4 regions of the Streptomyces sp. NBC_00207 genome follow, and region 1 is predicted to be linked to each of the others. Evidence: riboswitches for the same ligand, from Rfam matches in the RefSeq annotation. Region 1 holds a riboswitch; each other region holds the start of a gene.
What was found. A riboswitch is a leader RNA that binds a small molecule or an ion and turns the genes downstream of it on or off. The one in region 1 is predicted to bind cobalamin.
Positions count from the first base shown of each region.

Region 2: another riboswitch for cobalamin. It lies ahead of metE (5-methyltetrahydropteroyltriglutamate--homocysteine S-methyltransferase); the one in region 1 lies ahead of OG472_RS29060 (ribonucleoside-diphosphate reductase subunit alpha).
Region 3: another riboswitch for cobalamin. It lies ahead of OG472_RS09160 (ABC transporter substrate-binding protein); the one in region 1 lies ahead of OG472_RS29060 (ribonucleoside-diphosphate reductase subunit alpha).
Region 4: another riboswitch for cobalamin. It lies ahead of cobN (cobaltochelatase subunit CobN); the one in region 1 lies ahead of OG472_RS29060 (ribonucleoside-diphosphate reductase subunit alpha).

Region 1 is NZ_CP130715.1:6,111,748-6,115,952, reverse strand. Features, by position in the region: gene OG472_RS29075 (carbon starvation CstA family protein) at 1-1,003, shown strand, start outside; gene OG472_RS29070 (CstA-like transporter-associated (seleno)protein) at 1,000-1,197, shown strand; gene OG472_RS29065 (GNAT family N-acetyltransferase) at 1,304-1,801, shown strand; cobalamin riboswitch at 1,843-1,974, shown strand; gene OG472_RS29060 (ribonucleoside-diphosphate reductase subunit alpha) at 2,119-4,205, shown strand, end outside.
Region 2 is NZ_CP130715.1:2,006,837-2,011,041, forward strand. Features, by position in the region: gene OG472_RS09640 (TetR/AcrR family transcriptional regulator) at 1-162, shown strand, start outside; gene metE (5-methyltetrahydropteroyltriglutamate--homocysteine S-methyltransferase) at 180-2,504, opposite strand; cobalamin riboswitch at 2,677-2,903, opposite strand; gene OG472_RS09650 (FAD-dependent oxidoreductase) at 3,019-4,205, opposite strand, start outside.
Region 3 is NZ_CP130715.1:1,878,427-1,882,631, reverse strand. Features, by position in the region: gene OG472_RS09170 (ABC transporter ATP-binding protein) at 1-283, opposite strand, end outside; gene OG472_RS09165 (FecCD family ABC transporter permease) at 253-1,269, opposite strand; gene OG472_RS09160 (ABC transporter substrate-binding protein) at 1,371-2,360, opposite strand; cobalamin riboswitch at 2,755-2,982, opposite strand; gene OG472_RS09155 (hypothetical protein) at 3,280-3,465, shown strand; gene OG472_RS09150 (P-loop NTPase fold protein) at 3,505-4,205, opposite strand, start outside.
Region 4 is NZ_CP130715.1:7,150,151-7,154,355, reverse strand. Features, by position in the region: gene cobG (precorrin-3B synthase) at 1-1,092, opposite strand, end outside; cobalamin riboswitch at 1,401-1,559, shown strand; gene cobN (cobaltochelatase subunit CobN) at 1,592-4,205, shown strand, end outside.

The DNA of each region.
Region 1 (4,205 bases):
GCCCGGCCTCTTCTTCGCGGTCAACTCCCCCGGCGGCGTCATCGGCACCACGGTCGAGTCCGCCTCGCAGGCGGTGACGAACTTCGGCTTCGCCATCTCCCCCGAGGCGCTCACCCAGGCCGCCAAGGACGTCGAGGAAGCCAGCCTGCTCTCCCGCACGGGCGGCGCGCCGACCTTCGCACTCGGGATGTCGGAGATCTTCTCCGCCGTGGTCGGCGGCGCGGGCATGAAGGCGTTCTGGTACCACTTCGCGATCATGTTCGAGGCGCTGTTCATCCTGACGACGCTCGACGCGGGCACGCGCGTGGGCCGGTTCATGCTCCAGGACACCCTCGGCAACGTGCACAAGTCCTTCAAGGACGTCAGCTGGAAGCCCGGCGTGTGGTTCGCGAGCGCGATCGTCGTCGGCGGCTGGGGCTACTTCCTGTGGGTCGGCATCAAGGACCCGCTGGGCGGCATCAACCAGCTCTTCCCGCTCTTCGGCATCGCCAACCAGCTGCTCGCCGCGGTCGCGCTGGCCGTCTGCACCACGCTGCTGGTCAAGTCCGGACGGCTCAAGTGGGCCTGGGTGACGGGCGTTCCGCTGTTGTGGGACGCCACGGTGACCCTCACCGCGAGCTACCAGAAGATCTTCTCCGAGGACGTGAAGGTCGGGTTCTTCGCCCAGCGCGACAAGTACCAGGCCGGAATCGACGCCGACAAGGTCCTGCCGCCGGCGAAGAACATGGACGACATGCACACCGTGGTCACCAACGCCACGGTCGACGGCGTGCTGTGCGCCTTCTTCGCCGTCCTGATCATCGTGGTCCTCGCGGACGCGGCCCGGACCTGCCTCAAGGCCGTCCGCAACCCGGAGTCGGCGACCCTCTCCGAGGTCCCGTGGAGCGAGTCGAAGATCGTCGCCCCGGCCGGACTGATCGCGACCGCCGAGGAGCGGGCGGAACTCGCCGCGGCGGCGGGCCCGGAGGCGGGCGGCGGCCACGTCAAGGAGCCGGTGGCGTGAGCACCGTACGGAGCGCACTGGCCAGGGCCCGGTTCTACGTACGGGAGTTCTCGGGGGAGGCCGCGTACGACCGGTACGTGGCCCACGCCCGCTCCCACGACCCGGACGCGGAGGTCCTCACCCGCCGCGCCTTCGAACGCGCCCGTACGGACGCCCGCGAGGCGGACCCCCGCGAGGGCTTCCGCTGCTGCTGAGCCCCACCCGTACCGAAGGCCCCGCCGGATGATTCCGGCGGGGCCTTCGTGCCGGTGCCGACCTTGACGACAGCGCCGCCGACACCCGTCCTGCACACTCGACCGCATGGACATGGTGATCAGAAGGGCGCTGCCCGCCGAGTACGCGGAGCTGGGTGAGATCACGGCGCAGGCCTACCTCGCCGACGGGCATCTCGACGCCAACGAGGACGATTACTACCTGAACGTGCTGCGCGACGTGGCCGGCCGGGCCGCCGTGGCCGAGGTGCTCGTCGCCGAGCGGGACGGGCGGGTGTTGGGCGGGGTGACCTTCGCCGCCCCCGGCAGCCCGCTCGCCGACATCGCCGGCCCGCACGAGGCCGAGTTCCGGATGCTCGCCGTGGCCCGCGAGGGGCGCGGGCAGGGCGCCGGCGAGGCTCTGGTGCGGGCGTGCATCGAGCGGGCGCGGGCCGTCGAGGGGGTCACGGGCATCGTGCTCTCCACCCAGCGCAGCATGGCCGGCGCCCACCGGATCTACGCGCGACTGGGCTTCGTACGCGTTCCCGAGCGGGACTGGGCGCCGATCCCGGGCCTGACACTCCTCGCGTATCGGCTCAAGCTGTAGCCGCGCCGACACTACATGTGGGGGTTGCCGCATACGGCCGCCCCCACATGTATGCTCAAGGCTGCTGTCCCGCAGGGGAATCCGGTGTGAATCCGGAACTGTCCCGCAACGGTATGAAGTGTCCGCCCACCGGACACCAAGTCCGATGACCTGCCGACAGCGCGCCCGGCTCGACCGAACCGGGTGCCGACACGTCCGGGCCTCGCGGTTGGGCCGGTGGACGCCATGCGGTGCGTACGCGTTCCTGCCACGCCCGCATGCGCCCGCTCGCGCCCCGCTCCGCCGATGACCGGGCCGAGCGAGGGAGAGCTCCCGCCGTGACCATCGCGCCTTCCGCACCGCGCGCCGAGTCCGTTTCTGGCGACAACACCGAGGGCCCGGGGGCCACGCTGCTGCGTACCCTCACCGAACTGACGGCGGACCTCCCCGACACCGACCCCGGGCGCGTCGCCGCCTCCGCGCTGCGCGGCCGCAGCTCCGCCGCCGACGACGCCGAACTGCGCGGGCTGGCCACGGAGGCCGCCGCCGGCCTCATCTCCGAGGACCCGGCCTACTCCCGGCTCGCCGCCCGGCTGCTGACGCTGGCCGTGCGCGACGAGGCCGCGAGCCAGGGCTCCACCTCCTTCTCGGCCTCCGTCGAGGTCGGCCACCGCGAGGGCCTCATCGCCGACCGCACGGCCGAGTTCGTGCGCACGCACGCGAGCCGCCTGGACTCGCTCGTCGAGCTCACCCTCGCCGAGGGCGCCGACGACCGCTTCGGCTTCTTCGGCCTGCGCACCCTGCACAGCCGCTACCTGCTGCGCCACCCGATCACCCGTCAGGTCATCGAGACCCCGCAGCACTTCATGCTGCGCGTGGCCTGTGGCCTCGCCGCGGACGAGAGCGTCCAGGCCGTCGAGGAAGTGGCCTCGCTGTACCGGCTGATGAGCCGCCTCGACTACCTGCCCTCCTCCCCCACCCTCTTCAACTCCGGCACCCGGCACCCGCAGATGTCCTCCTGCTACCTGCTGGACTCCCCGCTGGACGAGCTCGACTCGATCTACGACCGCTACCACCAGGTGGCGCGCCTGTCGAAGCACGCGGGCGGCATCGGCCTGTCGTACTCCCGCATCCGCGCCCGCGGTTCCCTGATCCGCGGCACCAACGGCCACTCCAACGGCATCGTGCCGTTCCTGAAGACCCTCGACGCCTCCGTCGCCGCCGTGAACCAGGGCGGCCGCCGCAAGGGCGCCGCCGCCGTCTACCTGGAGACCTGGCACGCGGACATCGAGGAGTTCCTGGAGCTCCGCGACAACACCGGTGAGGACCAGCGCCGTACGCACAACCTGAACCTCGCCCACTGGGTGCCGGACGAGTTCATGCGCCGCGTGAACGCCGACGCCGACTGGTCGCTGTTCTCCCCGGCCGACGTGCCCGAGCTGGTCGACCTGTGGGGCGACGAGTTCGACGCCGCCTACCGCAAGGCCGAGGCGGACGGCCTGGCCCGCAAGACCATGCCCGCCCGTGACCTGTACGGCCGGATGATGCGCACCCTCGCGCAGACCGGCCAGGGCTGGATGACCTTCAAGGACGCCTCCAACCGCACGGCGAACCAGACCGCCGAGCCGGGCACGGTCGTGCACTCCTCGAACCTGTGCACCGAGATCATCGAGGTCACCAACGACGGCGAGACGGCCGTCTGCAACCTCGGCTCGGTCAACCTGGGCGCGTTCGTCATCGACACGGCCGACGGTCGCGACATCGACTGGGAGCGGATGGACGAGACCGTCCGCACCGCCGTGACCTTCCTCGACCGCGTGGTGGACATCAACTTCTACCCGACCGAGCAGGCCGGCCGCTCCAACGCCCGCTGGCGCCCGGTGGGTCTGGGCGCGATGGGCCTCCAGGACGTCTTCTTCAAGCTGAAGCTCCCCTTCGACTCCCCCGAGGCGAAGGCCCTCTCCACCAAGCTCTCCGAGCGCATCATGCTCGCGGCGTACGAGGCCTCGTGCGACCTGGCCGAGCGCAGCGGCCCGCTGCCGGCCTGGGAGCAGACCCGCACCGCGCGCGGCGTCCTGCACCCGGACCACTACGACGTCGAGCTGAACTGGCCGGAGCGCTGGGACGCGCTGCGCGCCCGCGTCGCCGAGACCGGCATGCGCAACTCCCTGCTGCTCGCCATCGCCCCGACGGCCACCATCGCCTCGATCGCCGGCGTGTACGAGTGCATCGAGCCGCAGGTCTCCAACCTCTTCAAGCGCGAGACGCTCAGCGGTGAGTTCCTCCAGGTGAACGGCTACCTGGTGGAGGAGCTGAAGGCGCTCGGCGTGTGGGACGCCCAGACCCGCGAGGCGCTGCGCGACTCCTCCGGCTCGGTCCAGGGCTTCGGCTGGATCCCGGCCGAGGTCCGCGAGCTGTACCGCAC
Region 2 (4,205 bases), 4.1 Mb from region 1:
CTCGTGCTCGGCGACGAAACGATCTCCACGGACATCCTCGACACGATCACCGACCACGTGGCGGGCCTCGTCGGAGACGACTGCGCCGACGGCTTCGGCGAACGCGGCGACGGGGCCCGGCCGCCCGTCCGGGAGCGCGTCGCACCACCGCGCTCCGCCTGAGGCGGCCGGGTCCCGGATCAGGCGCCGTCGGCGGTGACCTCGGCGCGGACCTGGCGGGCGGCCTCGACCAGGTTCTCCAGGGAGGCCCTGGTCTCCGGCCAGGCCCGCGTCTTCAGGCCGCAGTCGGGATTGACCCACAGCCGTTCGGCCGGGATGGCCGCGAGGCCCTTGCGGAGCAGCGCCGACGCCTCGGCCACCGACGGGATCCGCGGCGAGTGGATGTCCCAGACGCCGGGGCCGACCTCGCGCGGGTAGTCGGCGCCCGCGAGCTCGTCGGCGACCTGCATGTGCGAGCGGGCCGCTTCCAGGCTGATGACGTCGGCGTCGAGGGCCTCGATGGCGTCGACGATGTCGCCGAACTCGGCGTAGCACATGTGCGTGTGGATCTGGGTGTCCGGACGGACGCCGGCGGTGGTGAGCCGGAAGGACTCGGTGGCCCACGCCAGGTAGGCGGCGTGGTCGGCGGCGCGCAGCGGGAGGGTTTCCCGCAGGGCCGGTTCGTCCACCTGGATGACGGAGGTGCCCGCCGCCTCCAGGTCGTTCACCTCGTCGCGCAGGGCCAGCGCCACCTGGCGGGCGGTGTCGCCGATCGGCTGGTCGTCGCGGACGAAGGACCAGGCGAGCATGGTGACGGGGCCGGTGAGCATGCCCTTGACGGGGCGTCCGGTCTGCGCCTGTGCGTACGTGGTCCAGCGCACGGTCATCGGGTCGGGGCGGGAGATGTCGCCGGCCAGGACGGGCGGGCGGACGTAGCGGGTTCCGTAGGACTGGACCCAGCCGTGCTGGGTGGCGAGGTACCCGGTGAGCTGCTCGGCGAAGTACTGGACCATGTCGTTGCGCTCGGGCTCGCCGTGCACGAGGACGTCGATGCCGGTCTTCTCCTGGAAGGCGAGGACCTCCCGGATCTCGGCCTCGATGCGGTCCTCGTAGCCGGCCGTGTCGATGCGGCCGGCGCGCAGGTCGGCGCGGGCCACGCGCAGTTCGTCGGTCTGCGGGAACGATCCGATGGTCGTGGTGGGCAGCAGCGGCAGGCTCAGGCGCGCGTGCTGGGCGGTCGCGCGCTCCTCGTACGGCTGGGAGCGGCGGCCGTCCGCGTCCGTGATCGCCGCGGTCCGGGCGCGCACGGCGGGGTCGCGGGTGACGGCGGAGTTGGCACGGGAGGCCAGGTCGGCCCGGTTGGCGGCGAGTTCGGCCGCGATCGCGTCGGTGCCGCCGGCGAGGCCGCGGGCGAGCGCGGCGATCTCCGCGGTCTTCTGCCGGGCGAAGGCGAGCCAGCGCCGGATCTGCGGGTCGATGTCCCGCTCGGCGGCGGCGTCCAGCGGGACATGGAGCAGGGAGCAGGAGGCGGCCACGTCCACCCGGTCGGCGAGGCCGAGGAGGGTGCCGAGGGTGGACAGGGACTTCTCGAAGTCGTTGATCCAGATGTTGCGGCCGTTGACGACGCCCGCGACGAGGCGCTTGCCGGGCAGCCCGCCGACGGCGGCGAGGTCGGCGAGGTTCGCGGCGGCGGCATCGGTGAAGTCCAGGGCGAGCCCGTCGACGGGGGCCTTGGCCAGCACCGGCAGGGCCTCGCCGAGCCGGCCGAAGTAGGAGGCCACGAGCAGCTTCGGCCGGTCGCCCGGGGCGCCGAGCTCGCGGTACGCGCGGGCGGCGGCGTTCAGTTCGGCGGGGGTGCGGTCCTGTACGAGGGCGGGCTCGTCCAGCTGCACCCATGCGGCTCCGGCCGCGCGCAGGTCGGCCAGGACCCGGGCGTACACGGGCAGCAGGCGGTCGAGCAGGGTCAGGGGCTCGAAGTCGGCGGCGACACCGGGGGCGGGCTTGGCCAGCAGGAGGTACGTCACCGGCCCGACCAGGACCGGGCGGGCGGTGTGGCCGAGCCCCAGTGCCTCTTCGAGCTGGGCGACCTGCCTGGAGGAGTCCGCCGTGAACACGGTGTCCGGGCCGAGTTCGGGCACCAGGTAGTGGTAGTTGGTGTCGAACCACTTGGTCATCTCCAGCGGCGCCACGTCCTGGGTACCGCGCGCCATGGCGAAGTAGCCGTCGAGGGCGTCGGTCCGCACGGCGGCCCGGTGGCGTTCGGGGACCGCGCCGACCATCACGCTGGTGTCGAGCACGTGGTCGTAGTACGAGAAGTCGCCGGTCGGCACTTCGGTGATGCCGGCGTCGGCCAGCTGCTGCCAGTTGGTCCGGCGCAGGTCACGGGCGGTCTCCCGGAGGGCGTCGGCGGTGAAGCGGCCCTTCCAGTAGCCCTCGACGGCCTTCTTCAGTTCGCGGCTGCCGCCCTGGCGGGGGTAGCCGTACACGGTGGCCTGTACTGCCGCGGCTGCGGACTCGGTGGTCACGGAACTCTCCTTCGCGAGCGTGTCTCCATGGACCCGGTGACGGGCCTGGGCTGCGAAGGGGTGCCGGAACGGGCGGACCGCCGGCCGCGCGTACGCCTGAGCTACGCGCCGGAACGATCCGCCTGAAGCACGCCGACCCGCCCACGAGGTCACCGGGAAACCGGGCGCGGTCGTTCGCGCTCGGGCAACGGGCAGGTCTTCGGACTCGCGGGCGCGCCTGCCGGTCTCCCGGCGGGCTCCTACTGGCCGTCGCTTCCCAGGACCGGTTCCGGTCCCAGTGCGTATGACGGCGGTCGTTCCCGCTCACCGCTGCGGGGCAGTCCCGGATTCCCACCGGGTTCCCTCTTACGACGCACCCCGCCCGGCTGACGGGGGCGAACCAGCTGCCCGGCCAGAGTAGATGGCCTTCGCCGTCAACGGACAGGGTTGTCCAATATCCGGATGGCGCGGCGAGACCGGGACACGGAGGATCCCCGCGCCGCCGGGGCGGCGCGGGGATCCGGGGCGGGGAAGGTCAGTACCGGTCCAGCAGGGTGGTCAGGACCTTGTAGAGGACCGATTCCTCATCCGCCACGGCTTCCTCCGAGCGCCAGGCCACGAAGCCGTCGGGGCGGACGAGGACCGCTCCGGCCGCGGTCGTGCCGTGCGCCTCGGCCCAGTCGCCGCCGCTCGACGGGATCAGGTCGGCCTCCGGTCCGGTGCCGATCGCGTAGGCGTCCAGGCGTACGTTCATCCGCTTGGCGACGGATCCCGCCGCGCTGCTCCACGGCGTGCCCTCGGAGCTGAGCAGGACGAAGGAGCGCTCGTAGAGGTCCAGGGTGGACTTCGGCTGCTCCTCCCCCGGGGCGCGGAGCCACATGTGCGGCGCGCGCGTGCCCGGTTCGCCGCGCAGGCGCATCCGTTCGGGAACGACCGGCTGGTCGGGGTCGGTGCCCAGGACGGCGCCCTCGTTGTACCGGTAGCCCATGGCCACGGTCAGGACACCGCCCTGCCGTCCGCCCCCGCCCGGGGCGGGCTCGGGCTGGGCCTCGGGGACCGTCTCGGGGTCGGGCTCGTACCCCGGGTGGCTGTGCTCGGCGGACCGGGCCGAGGCGCGCTCGCTCGTGGCCCGCGCCACCGGAAGCCGCTCGGTCTCGTACGTCTCCAGCAGCCCGGGGCCGGCTGCGCCGTCCAGTACGGCTGCGAGCTTCCAGGCCAGGTTGTGCGCGTCCTGGATACCGGTGTTGGAGCCGAACGCCCCGGTGGGGGACATCTCGTGGGCGGAGTCACCGGCCAGGAAGACCCGGCCGGCCACGTACCGCTGCGCGACCCGCTCGGCCGCGTGCCACGGGGCCTTCCCGGTGATCTCGACGTCCAGGTCGGGTGCGCCGACGGCCCGGCGGATGTGTTCGACGCAGCGCTCGTCGGTGAAGTCCTCCAGGGTCTCGCCGCGGTCGGGGTGCCACGGCGCGTGGAAGACCCACCGCTCGGTGTTGTCCACCGGCAGCAGGGCCCCGTCGGCGTCGGGTTTGGTCAGGTAGCACACGATGAAGCGCCGATCGCCGACCACGTCCGCGAGCATGCGGGACCGGAAGGTGATGCTCACATTGTGGAAGAGGTCGCCGGGACCGGTCTGGCCGATCCGGAGCGCTTCCCGCACCGGGCTGCGCGGCCCGTCGGCGGCGACGAGGTAGTCCGCGCGCACCGTGCTGTGCTCCCCGG
Region 3 (4,205 bases), 4.2 Mb from region 1:
GCTGGGCGAGGCGTTTGCCCGGCATCCGCCAGACGTCCTCGCCGTCGAGCAGGACCCGGCCCGACGTGGGCCGCACCGCCCGGTAGAAGGTGCGCAGCAGGGTGGACTTGCCGGCGCCGTTGGGGCCGACCAGGCCCACCACCTCGCCGGGCGCCACCTGAAGGGACGCCTGGTGGACCAGTGTCCTGCCGTTCACCACGACGCTGACGTCCTCGGCGCGCAGGGAACCGGGCCCCCCGGTCGGTCGGTTGGTCACCGGGCGGCCTTTCGTCGCATCAGCCAGAGGAAGAAGGGGCCGCCGACGAGGGCGGTGAGGATGCCCACGGGGATCTCCTCCGGGCTCATGAGCGTGCGCGCGGCCAGATCGGCGGAGATCAGGAACGCCGCCCCCAGGAGGGCCGCGGCGGGCAGCGCCCGGCGGTGGTCGGCGCCCACGAGCAGCCGCACCACGTGCGGCATGATCAGTCCGACGAAGCCGATCTGCCCGCTGACCGCGACGATCGTGCCGATCATCAGGGCCACCAGCGTGAACAGGGCGCCGCGGAACCGGTGCACGTCCAGACCGAGGGCCGCGGCGGCCTCCTCCCCGGCCAGCAGGAGGTTGAGCGGACGGCAGACACCGAGGAGGACGGCCGTCCCGAGCAGGACCGCACCGACCGGGATCCACACCGTCGTCCAGGTGGTGCCGGCCAGACCGCCGAGCATCCAGCGCAGCGCGGACTGGGTCTTGTGCGGGTCGTTCGAGGTGACGATCAGGAAGCTGGCCAGAGCCGACAGCACCTCGGCCGTGGCCACACCCGCCAGGACCAGCCGTACCGTCGTCATCCGACCACCCGAGCGGGCCAGGAGGTACACGGCGACCAAGGCGGCCAGGGCCCCGCAGAACGCGGCCACCGGCAGGGTGAACAGCCCGAACACCGTCAGGTTCAGGACCAGGACGAGCACCGCACCGACTGACGCGCCCGAGGACACGCCCAGCAGCATCGGATCGGCCAGCGGATTGCGGACCAGCGCCTGCAGCGCCATCCCGGCCACCGACAGGCCCGCGCCGACCACCCCGGCCAGCAGGACCCGGGGCAGGCGGACGTCCATCACGATCGTCTCGCGCACCGGGGTCCACGCCGGCTCGGCGAGGGACGGGTGCACGCGGTGCAGCAGGATGCCCCACACCTGCTCGGCCGGGACGCTGATCGAGCCGGCCGCGATGCCGGCGGTGGCGGCGCCGGCCACCAGCACGCCGAGGAGCGCCAGCACGACCGCGTACGGGATCCCGGGGCGCCGCGCGGCGCCGGGCCGGCCGTCCCCGCGAAGGCCGGGCCGGGCCTCCTCACGAAGGCCGGCCCCCACGGGTGTCGGGGCCTTCGCCCCGGTCACTGGACGAGGCCCGGGTGGAGCTGACGCGCCAGCGACTCGACGGCCGACGGCACCCGCACGCCCACCACCGTGGAGGACAGCGGCAGGACCGCGAACCGCTGGTTCTTGATCGCCGGCACGTCCTTCAGCGCCGGATGGGCGAGCAGGAACTTCTTCTTGTCCTCGACGGACTGGTCGCCGTAGTCGTAGATGACGACGGCCTCGGGAGCACGCTGCGCCACCTGCTCGAACGAGACGTCGCCGAAGGCCTTGTCCAGGTCGGCGAAGAGGTTCACCCCGCCGGCCCGCCGGATCATCTCGTTGCCGATGCCCTTGCCGCCCGCGGTGAAGGCCGTCTTGTCGCCGCTGTCGTAGACGAAGAGCTTGACCGGGGTGACGCCGGCGAGCCCGGTCTCGACCTTGTCGAGGGTGGCGTGCAGCTTCCCCAACCGCTCCTCGGCCCGCCCGGGCACGCCGAAGATCTTGGCGACCGCGCGGATCTCCTCGTCCATGGCGGCCACGTCCACCGGGCCGGTGGGGCACTCCTCGGTGTTGAGGCGGGTGTTGATCCCGGCCTTGGTGAAGGCGGCCCGGCTGCGTCCCTCCTTCTCGTCGAAGGTGGAGGTCCATCCGCCGTAGACGAAGTCGGGCTCGGCCTCCAGGAGTGCCTCGAAGGACGGGTACTCCTTGGAGAGGACCTTCACGCTGTCGTAGGCGGCCTGGTACTCGGGGAGGATCTTGTCGTCGAGATAGCCCGTCCCCACCATCGACTTCTCCAGGCCGAGCGCCAGCATCACCTCGGTCGCGTGCTGGTTCAGCGAGACCGCGCGCTGCGGCGGACGCTGATAGGTGCTGGTCACCCCGCAGTTGGTGACCGTGACCGGGAACCCCTCGGCGGTCGTGCCCGGCGAGGGGGCGGCGGAGGGCGCGGCGCCGCCTCCGCAGCCGGATGTCAGCAGGGCGACGGCGAGCGCGGACAGCACGGATTTCGGGTGGTTGCGGGGCATGGGTGGTCCTCTCACCGCGGGATGGATCGGATGTTCTGCACGCCCCGTCGGGGCACAGGGGCGCGGGGGCACAGGCGCCAACGGGCGCACGGGCGCACGGGCCGACCGGGGTGAAGCGCGCTACGGCTTGCGGGGGACGGCGAGGCGGGGTCCCCCGCACGGCTCGGCCACGGGGGCCGGCCACGGGCCTGGGGCAGGGCGTTTCACGGGCCGACCGGGCGACCCCTCGCCTACGAGGGGATCGGCCCCGGGACGTCGACGTGGACGTCGGGGAAGCCGGTGTCGTGCTCAACGCACCCAACGGTGATGACGGTCTGGTCGGCCACGTCAACTCTCCTTCGCGAGTCGCGGCAGAAAAGCCCCGGGCAGGTGCGCCTCGGGCCCCCGCATGACGCTTCGTCATGCGGACAGTGGCAGGTCTTCGGACTCGCGGGCACGCCTGCCGGTCTCCCGGCGGGCTCCTACTGGCCGTCGCTTCCCAGGACCGGTGTCCGGTCCCAGTGCGTATGACGGCGGTCGTTCCCGCTCACCGCTGCGGGGCAGTCCCGGATTCCCACCGGGTTCCCTCTTGCGACGCACCCCGCCCGGCTGACGGGGGCGAACCAGCTGCGCCACACAGCCTACCCGCGAGTCCGGCACCCCCGCCCGCCCGCCCCCGCACGCCCCGGCCGGGGCGGCACGCACTACCGCAGCCGGGCCGGAAGCCGCAACTCCGTCTCCAGGCCGTCCTCTCAAAGGGCATACTCCTCAGGCGTGTTCGGACCCACCGCACACCTCTCGACCGGTCGCCGTCCTGGCCGAGGGGTACGCGGGCTTTCACGTCCCGTGGCCTCGGGGGGCGGTCCGGACCACTTCGCCCACGTCGTACGGAAAGAGGACGGGCGCGCGCCGAGGCCCCGCGGCGTGCCCGGACACCTCCATGTACGAACTGCTTCGCGCTTCGCTGCCCGAATTCCTCGGCAGCCTCGGCGCCGCCCTCTTCCTCGCCCTCTGCGGCTGGGTCGTCTCGGCGTTCCGGAACCGCACCGCCGGACCCCCGCCCGCGACCCCGGCCGCAGCTCGGGAGGCGGACCGGCCGGAGACCGGCCTCCTCTCCGAGGAGTAGGAGAGGGCGCCGGTGGGCCGGAAGGGCTTGTGCAGGGCCTCAGTTCGCCGGGCGCGGGTGGCGGGGGCAGCCGGGGCTGCGGGCGGGCGGGACCGTCGGCGGAAGGCCGCCGGCCGGGCCCTCCAGGAGCCGCCACGCGGTACGGATGGAGCCGATCAGCTGTCGCGCGCTGTACGGGGACACCTCCAGCTCCTGACGGGCCTGGCCCAGCAGGTCCAGGTCCCCTTCCGGGCCCCGTGACGCCGCCTCGTCCCGGCGGCGGGCCAGGTCACCCTCGCCGAAGACGTCGAGCAGGGTCAGCGAGAACAGGACGTACGCCGACGCCTCGTCGATGAGATTCCGGGCCACGTCCGGAATCTCCGCGGCCGCCTCCTCGCCCAGGTGCCGGTGGAGATCGTGGAAGGCCACGTGTTCCAGGGCCCGCCGGAGCTCGGGGGAGACGCAGGGGCAGCCGGCCCGCAGATGGCCCGTCAGGTTCCGGAACGCGATGAGGAGCGCGCTGGTCCGGGGCGTCCACTGCTGCTTGCCCAGGAGCGTGCGGAAGCCCGCGAGCGTGTCGGCGAGCTCTTCGAGGATCAACTGACGTGAGATGTCGGTGAGTTCGATGAGCTGGGTCTTCGACGTGATCTCGTCCAGGCGCAGGCCGTAGCGGATGAGATCACGGGGTATGCCACCCGAGAGGGCGTGCGTGAGCACCTTGTAGGGCTCGGAGAGACCGGACGCCCGGCGCCCGAGGATCT
Region 4 (4,205 bases), 1.0 Mb from region 1:
GTCGGCGCGCACGTCGGCCAGGGCCTTTGCGCAACCGGGCTTCCCCGTACAGGCGGTGACGGACCGCCAGGGACTGTCGGCCGTCGTGACCAGCCCTGCTTCCGCGAGGCCGGCGAGCGCGGCGGCGGCCTCGTGGCCGGGCAGTCCGGGGACCACGATCCCGCGCCAGGGAGTCAGCCGGACCCGGCCCGTGAGACCGGCGAGCCGACGCCACTGCGCGGTCGTGAGCCGCCCGAGCGGCGCGAGAACGGAAAGCGAGGCGGTGCCGTCGGCACCGGGCACGATGCCGGGCTCGGGCGTCGTGACGGACCCGGCGGATCGGGCCGACGGGTCCGGCGCCGCCAGGACGGCGGAGACACCGGCATCGGCCAGCCGTTCCACCAACCGGGCACCGGACAGGGTGTGTTCAGGAGGCAGCTCGGCCACCCGCCAGGCTCGCGTACCGGCCTGGCGAACGGAGTCGAGGAAGTACGCGGCGGCCGTCAGCGCGGCCCGCGGCGCGTCCTGCGAGGGGACGAGCACGGCCTCCCGCGGGTCCCCCGACCACAGCCGGGCCCGATCGTCCCCCTCCGGGACGAGGTTCACGTCCGCCGCGAGCGAGGTCACGTCACCGCGGCCGTCGTCGAGGGCGAAGAGGAACCGCCCGGACAGCCCGGCCGCCGCGTCGCTCGCGCAGAGCAGCGCGTCCAGCTCCGCCACCCAGGGGGACACGTCGGGCAGGCCCAGCCGGTCGAGGCCGGCGAGGGGCGAGGAAACGATGTTGCGGACCCGCTCGTGCGTGGGCGCGGGCAGCAGCCCGGCGCCCGCCAGGAGTTCGGCAAGTTCCCCGCCACAGCTCTCGCCGAGGCCGCGCAGCTGCACGTTGCCGCGCGAGGTGAGGTCGAGGTGGCCGTCGCCGAGCCGGTCGGCGGCATCGGCCAGCAGCCGCGCGGCGGAACCGTCGAGCATCCCGCCGGGAATCCGCACCCGCGCCAGGAACCCGTCGTCCGCCGCGTGCAGCCGCAGCGCGCCGGGGCAGGCGTCACCGCGGTCCCGTATGACGGGTTCGTCCCGCGATGCGGCGGAAGGGGACTGGGGCATGGCGGCGAGCATACCCACGATTCCCCTCCCCCGACCTGTGTCCGTCACCACCCCCACCAGCCACTCCACCAATCCGGCCAGACCCACTCCTCCACCCCACCCGACCAATCCGGCCCCGCCAATCCAGCCCGGCCCGGCCAAACCGGCCCAGCCCGGCCAAATCCAGCCCCGCCGGCGTTTGAGGCGCGGGGGCCCGGGGGCAGAGCCCCCGCAACGGCGCCGCACCCGCCCGGTACCCGCTCCAGCCCAGCGCAGCACAGCGCAGCGCAGCGGCCACGCGACCCGCCACCGCCCCGCCACCGATGCCACCCCCGCCCACCCCTAAGATGACCTTCCGGCGGACCACACGGCCCGCCGTCGCCGAGGACGGCGACATGGGAGGAAGCCCGGTGCGATTCCGGCGCGGTCCCGCCACTGTGAACCCGGCAGAGCCACATCGCCGGGCAAGTCAGGAACTCCCGCTGTCCTCACTGCCCGGGGCGCGGAAACCCCGAGGAAGGCCTGCCGCCGCATGATCCTGCTGCTGTCGACGTCCGACACCGATCTGCTCAGCGCCCGCGCCGCGAACACGGCGGACGGCCCCGTCCCGTACCGGTTCGCGAACCCCTCCCGCCTTCCCCTCGACGACCTCCCCGGCCTCCTCGACGGAGTCGACCTGGTCGTCGTACGCCTCCTCGGCGGCCTCCGCGCCTGGCAGGACGGCCTCGACCTGCTCCTGGCCCCCGGCCAGACCCGCCCGGTCGTGGTCCTGACCGGCGAACAGGCCCCGGACGCCCAGCTGATGGAGGCCTCCACGGTCCCGATCGGCATCGCGGCCGAGGCGCACGGCTACCTCGCGCACGGCGGCCCGGCCAACCTCGACCAGCTGGCCCGGTTCCTCTCGGACACCGTCCTGCTCACCGGCCACGGCTTCGAGCCGCCCGCCGCCGCCCCCACCTGGGGCCCCCTGGAGCGCGACGCGCAGCAGACCACCGGCACCGCCACCGGCGCCGCCGCCGACGCGGCCCCCAAGGTCGCCGTGCTCTACTACCGCGCCCACCAGATGAGCGGCAACACCGCCTTCGTCCACACCCTCTGCGAGGCCATCGAGGCGAAGGGCGCCCAGCCCCTCCCCCTGTACGTCTCCTCCCTGCGCACGCCCGAGCCGGAGCTCCTCCAGGCCCTGGAGTCCGTCGACGCGATCATCACCACCGTCCTCGCGGCGGGCGGCACCCGCCCCGCCACCGCCTCCGCCGGCGGTGACGACGAGTCCTGGGACGCCGGCGCCCTCGCCGCGCTCGGCGTGCCGATCCTCCAGGCTCTGTGCCTGACCGGTTCGCGTTCCGCCTGGGAGGAGAACGACGAGGGCCTGTCCCCCCTCGACGCCGCCACCCAGGTCGCCGTGCCCGAGTTCGACGGCCGCCTGATCACCGTCCCGTTCTCCTTCAAGGAGCTCGACGAGGACGGCCTGCCCGCCTACGTGGCCGACCCCGAGCGGGCCGCCCGCGTCGCGGGGATCGCCGTACGCCACGCCCGGCTGCGCCACATCGACCGCCGCGAAAAGAAGGTCGCGCTGGTCCTGTCCGCGTACCCGACCAAGCACTCCCGCATCGGCAACGCGGTCGGCCTCGACACCCCGGCCAGCGCCGTCGAGCTGCTGCGCACGCTGATCGCCGGCGGGTACGACTTCGGCCCCACCGAGGACATCCCCGGTCTGGTGTCCGGCGACGGCGACGAGCTGATCCGCGCCCTGATCGAGGCCGGCGGCCACGACCAGGACTGGCTGACCGAGGAGCAGCTGGCCCGCAACCCGGTCCGCATCCCGGCCGCCGACTACAAGCGCTGGTTCGCCGAGCTCCCGGCCGAGCTGCGCGACAGCGTCACCGAGCACTGGGGCGAGGCGCCGGGCAACATGTTCGTGGACCGCTCCGCGAACCCGGAGGGCGACATCGTCCTGGCGGCCCTGCGCCGCGGGAACCTGCTCATCCTCATCCAGCCGCCGCGCGGCTTCGGCGAGAACCCGATCGCGATCTACCACGACCCGGACCTGCCGCCCTCGCACCACTACCTGGCCGCGTACCGCTGGATCCAGGCGCGCGCGGAGGACGGCGGCTTCGGCGCCGACGCGATGATCCACCTGGGCAAGCACGGCAACCTGGAGTGGCTGCCGGGCAAGAACGCCGGCCTGTCCGCGGCCTGCGCGCCGGACGCCGCGCTCGGCGACCTCCCCCTCATCTACCCGTTCCTGGTCAACGACCCGGGCGAGGGCACCCAGGCCAAGCGCCGCGTGCACGCGACCCTGGTCGACCACCTCGTCCCGCCGATGGCCCGGGCCGAGTCCTACGGCGACATCGCCCGCCTCGAACAGCACCTGGACGAGTACGCCCAGATCTCCGCGATGGACCCGGCGAAGCTGCCGGCCATCCGCGCCCAGATCTGGACCCTGATCCAGGCGGCGAAGCTCCACCACGACCTGGGCCTCGAAGAGCGCCCGGACGACGACGGCTTCGACGACTTCCTGCTCCACGTCGACGGCTGGCTGTGCGAGGTCAAGGACGCCCAGATCCGCGACGGCCTGCACGTGCTCGGCGGCGCTCCGACCGGTGAGGCCCGGGTCAACCTGGTCCTCGCGATCCTGCGCGCCCGTCAGATCTGGGGCGGTACGACGGCCCTCCCGGGCCTGCGCGAGGCGCTCGGCCTCGACGAGTCCAAGGCCACCCGTACCTCGGCGGACGAGGTCGAGGCGCAGGCCCGCGCGCTGGTCCAGGCGATGGAGGACGCGGACTGGTCCCTCGACGCCGTGTCCTCGGTCGCCGCGGACCAGTCTCCGGAGGTCGTGGCGGTCCTGTCCTTCGCGGCCCGCGAGGTCGTCCCGCGCCTGGCCGGCACGACGGACGAGATCGCCCACGTCGTCGCGGCCCTGGACGGCCGCTTCATCCCGGCGGGCCCCTCGGGCTCCCCGCTCCGCGGCCTGGTCAACGTGCTGCCGACGGGCCGCAACTTCTACTCGGTCGACCCGAAGGCCGTCCCCTCCCGCCTCGCGTGGGAGACGGGCCAGGCCCTGGCCGAGTCCCTCCTGACCCGCTACCGCACGGACAACGGCGAGTGGCCCGCCTCCGTGGGTCTGTCCCTCTGGGGCACGAGCG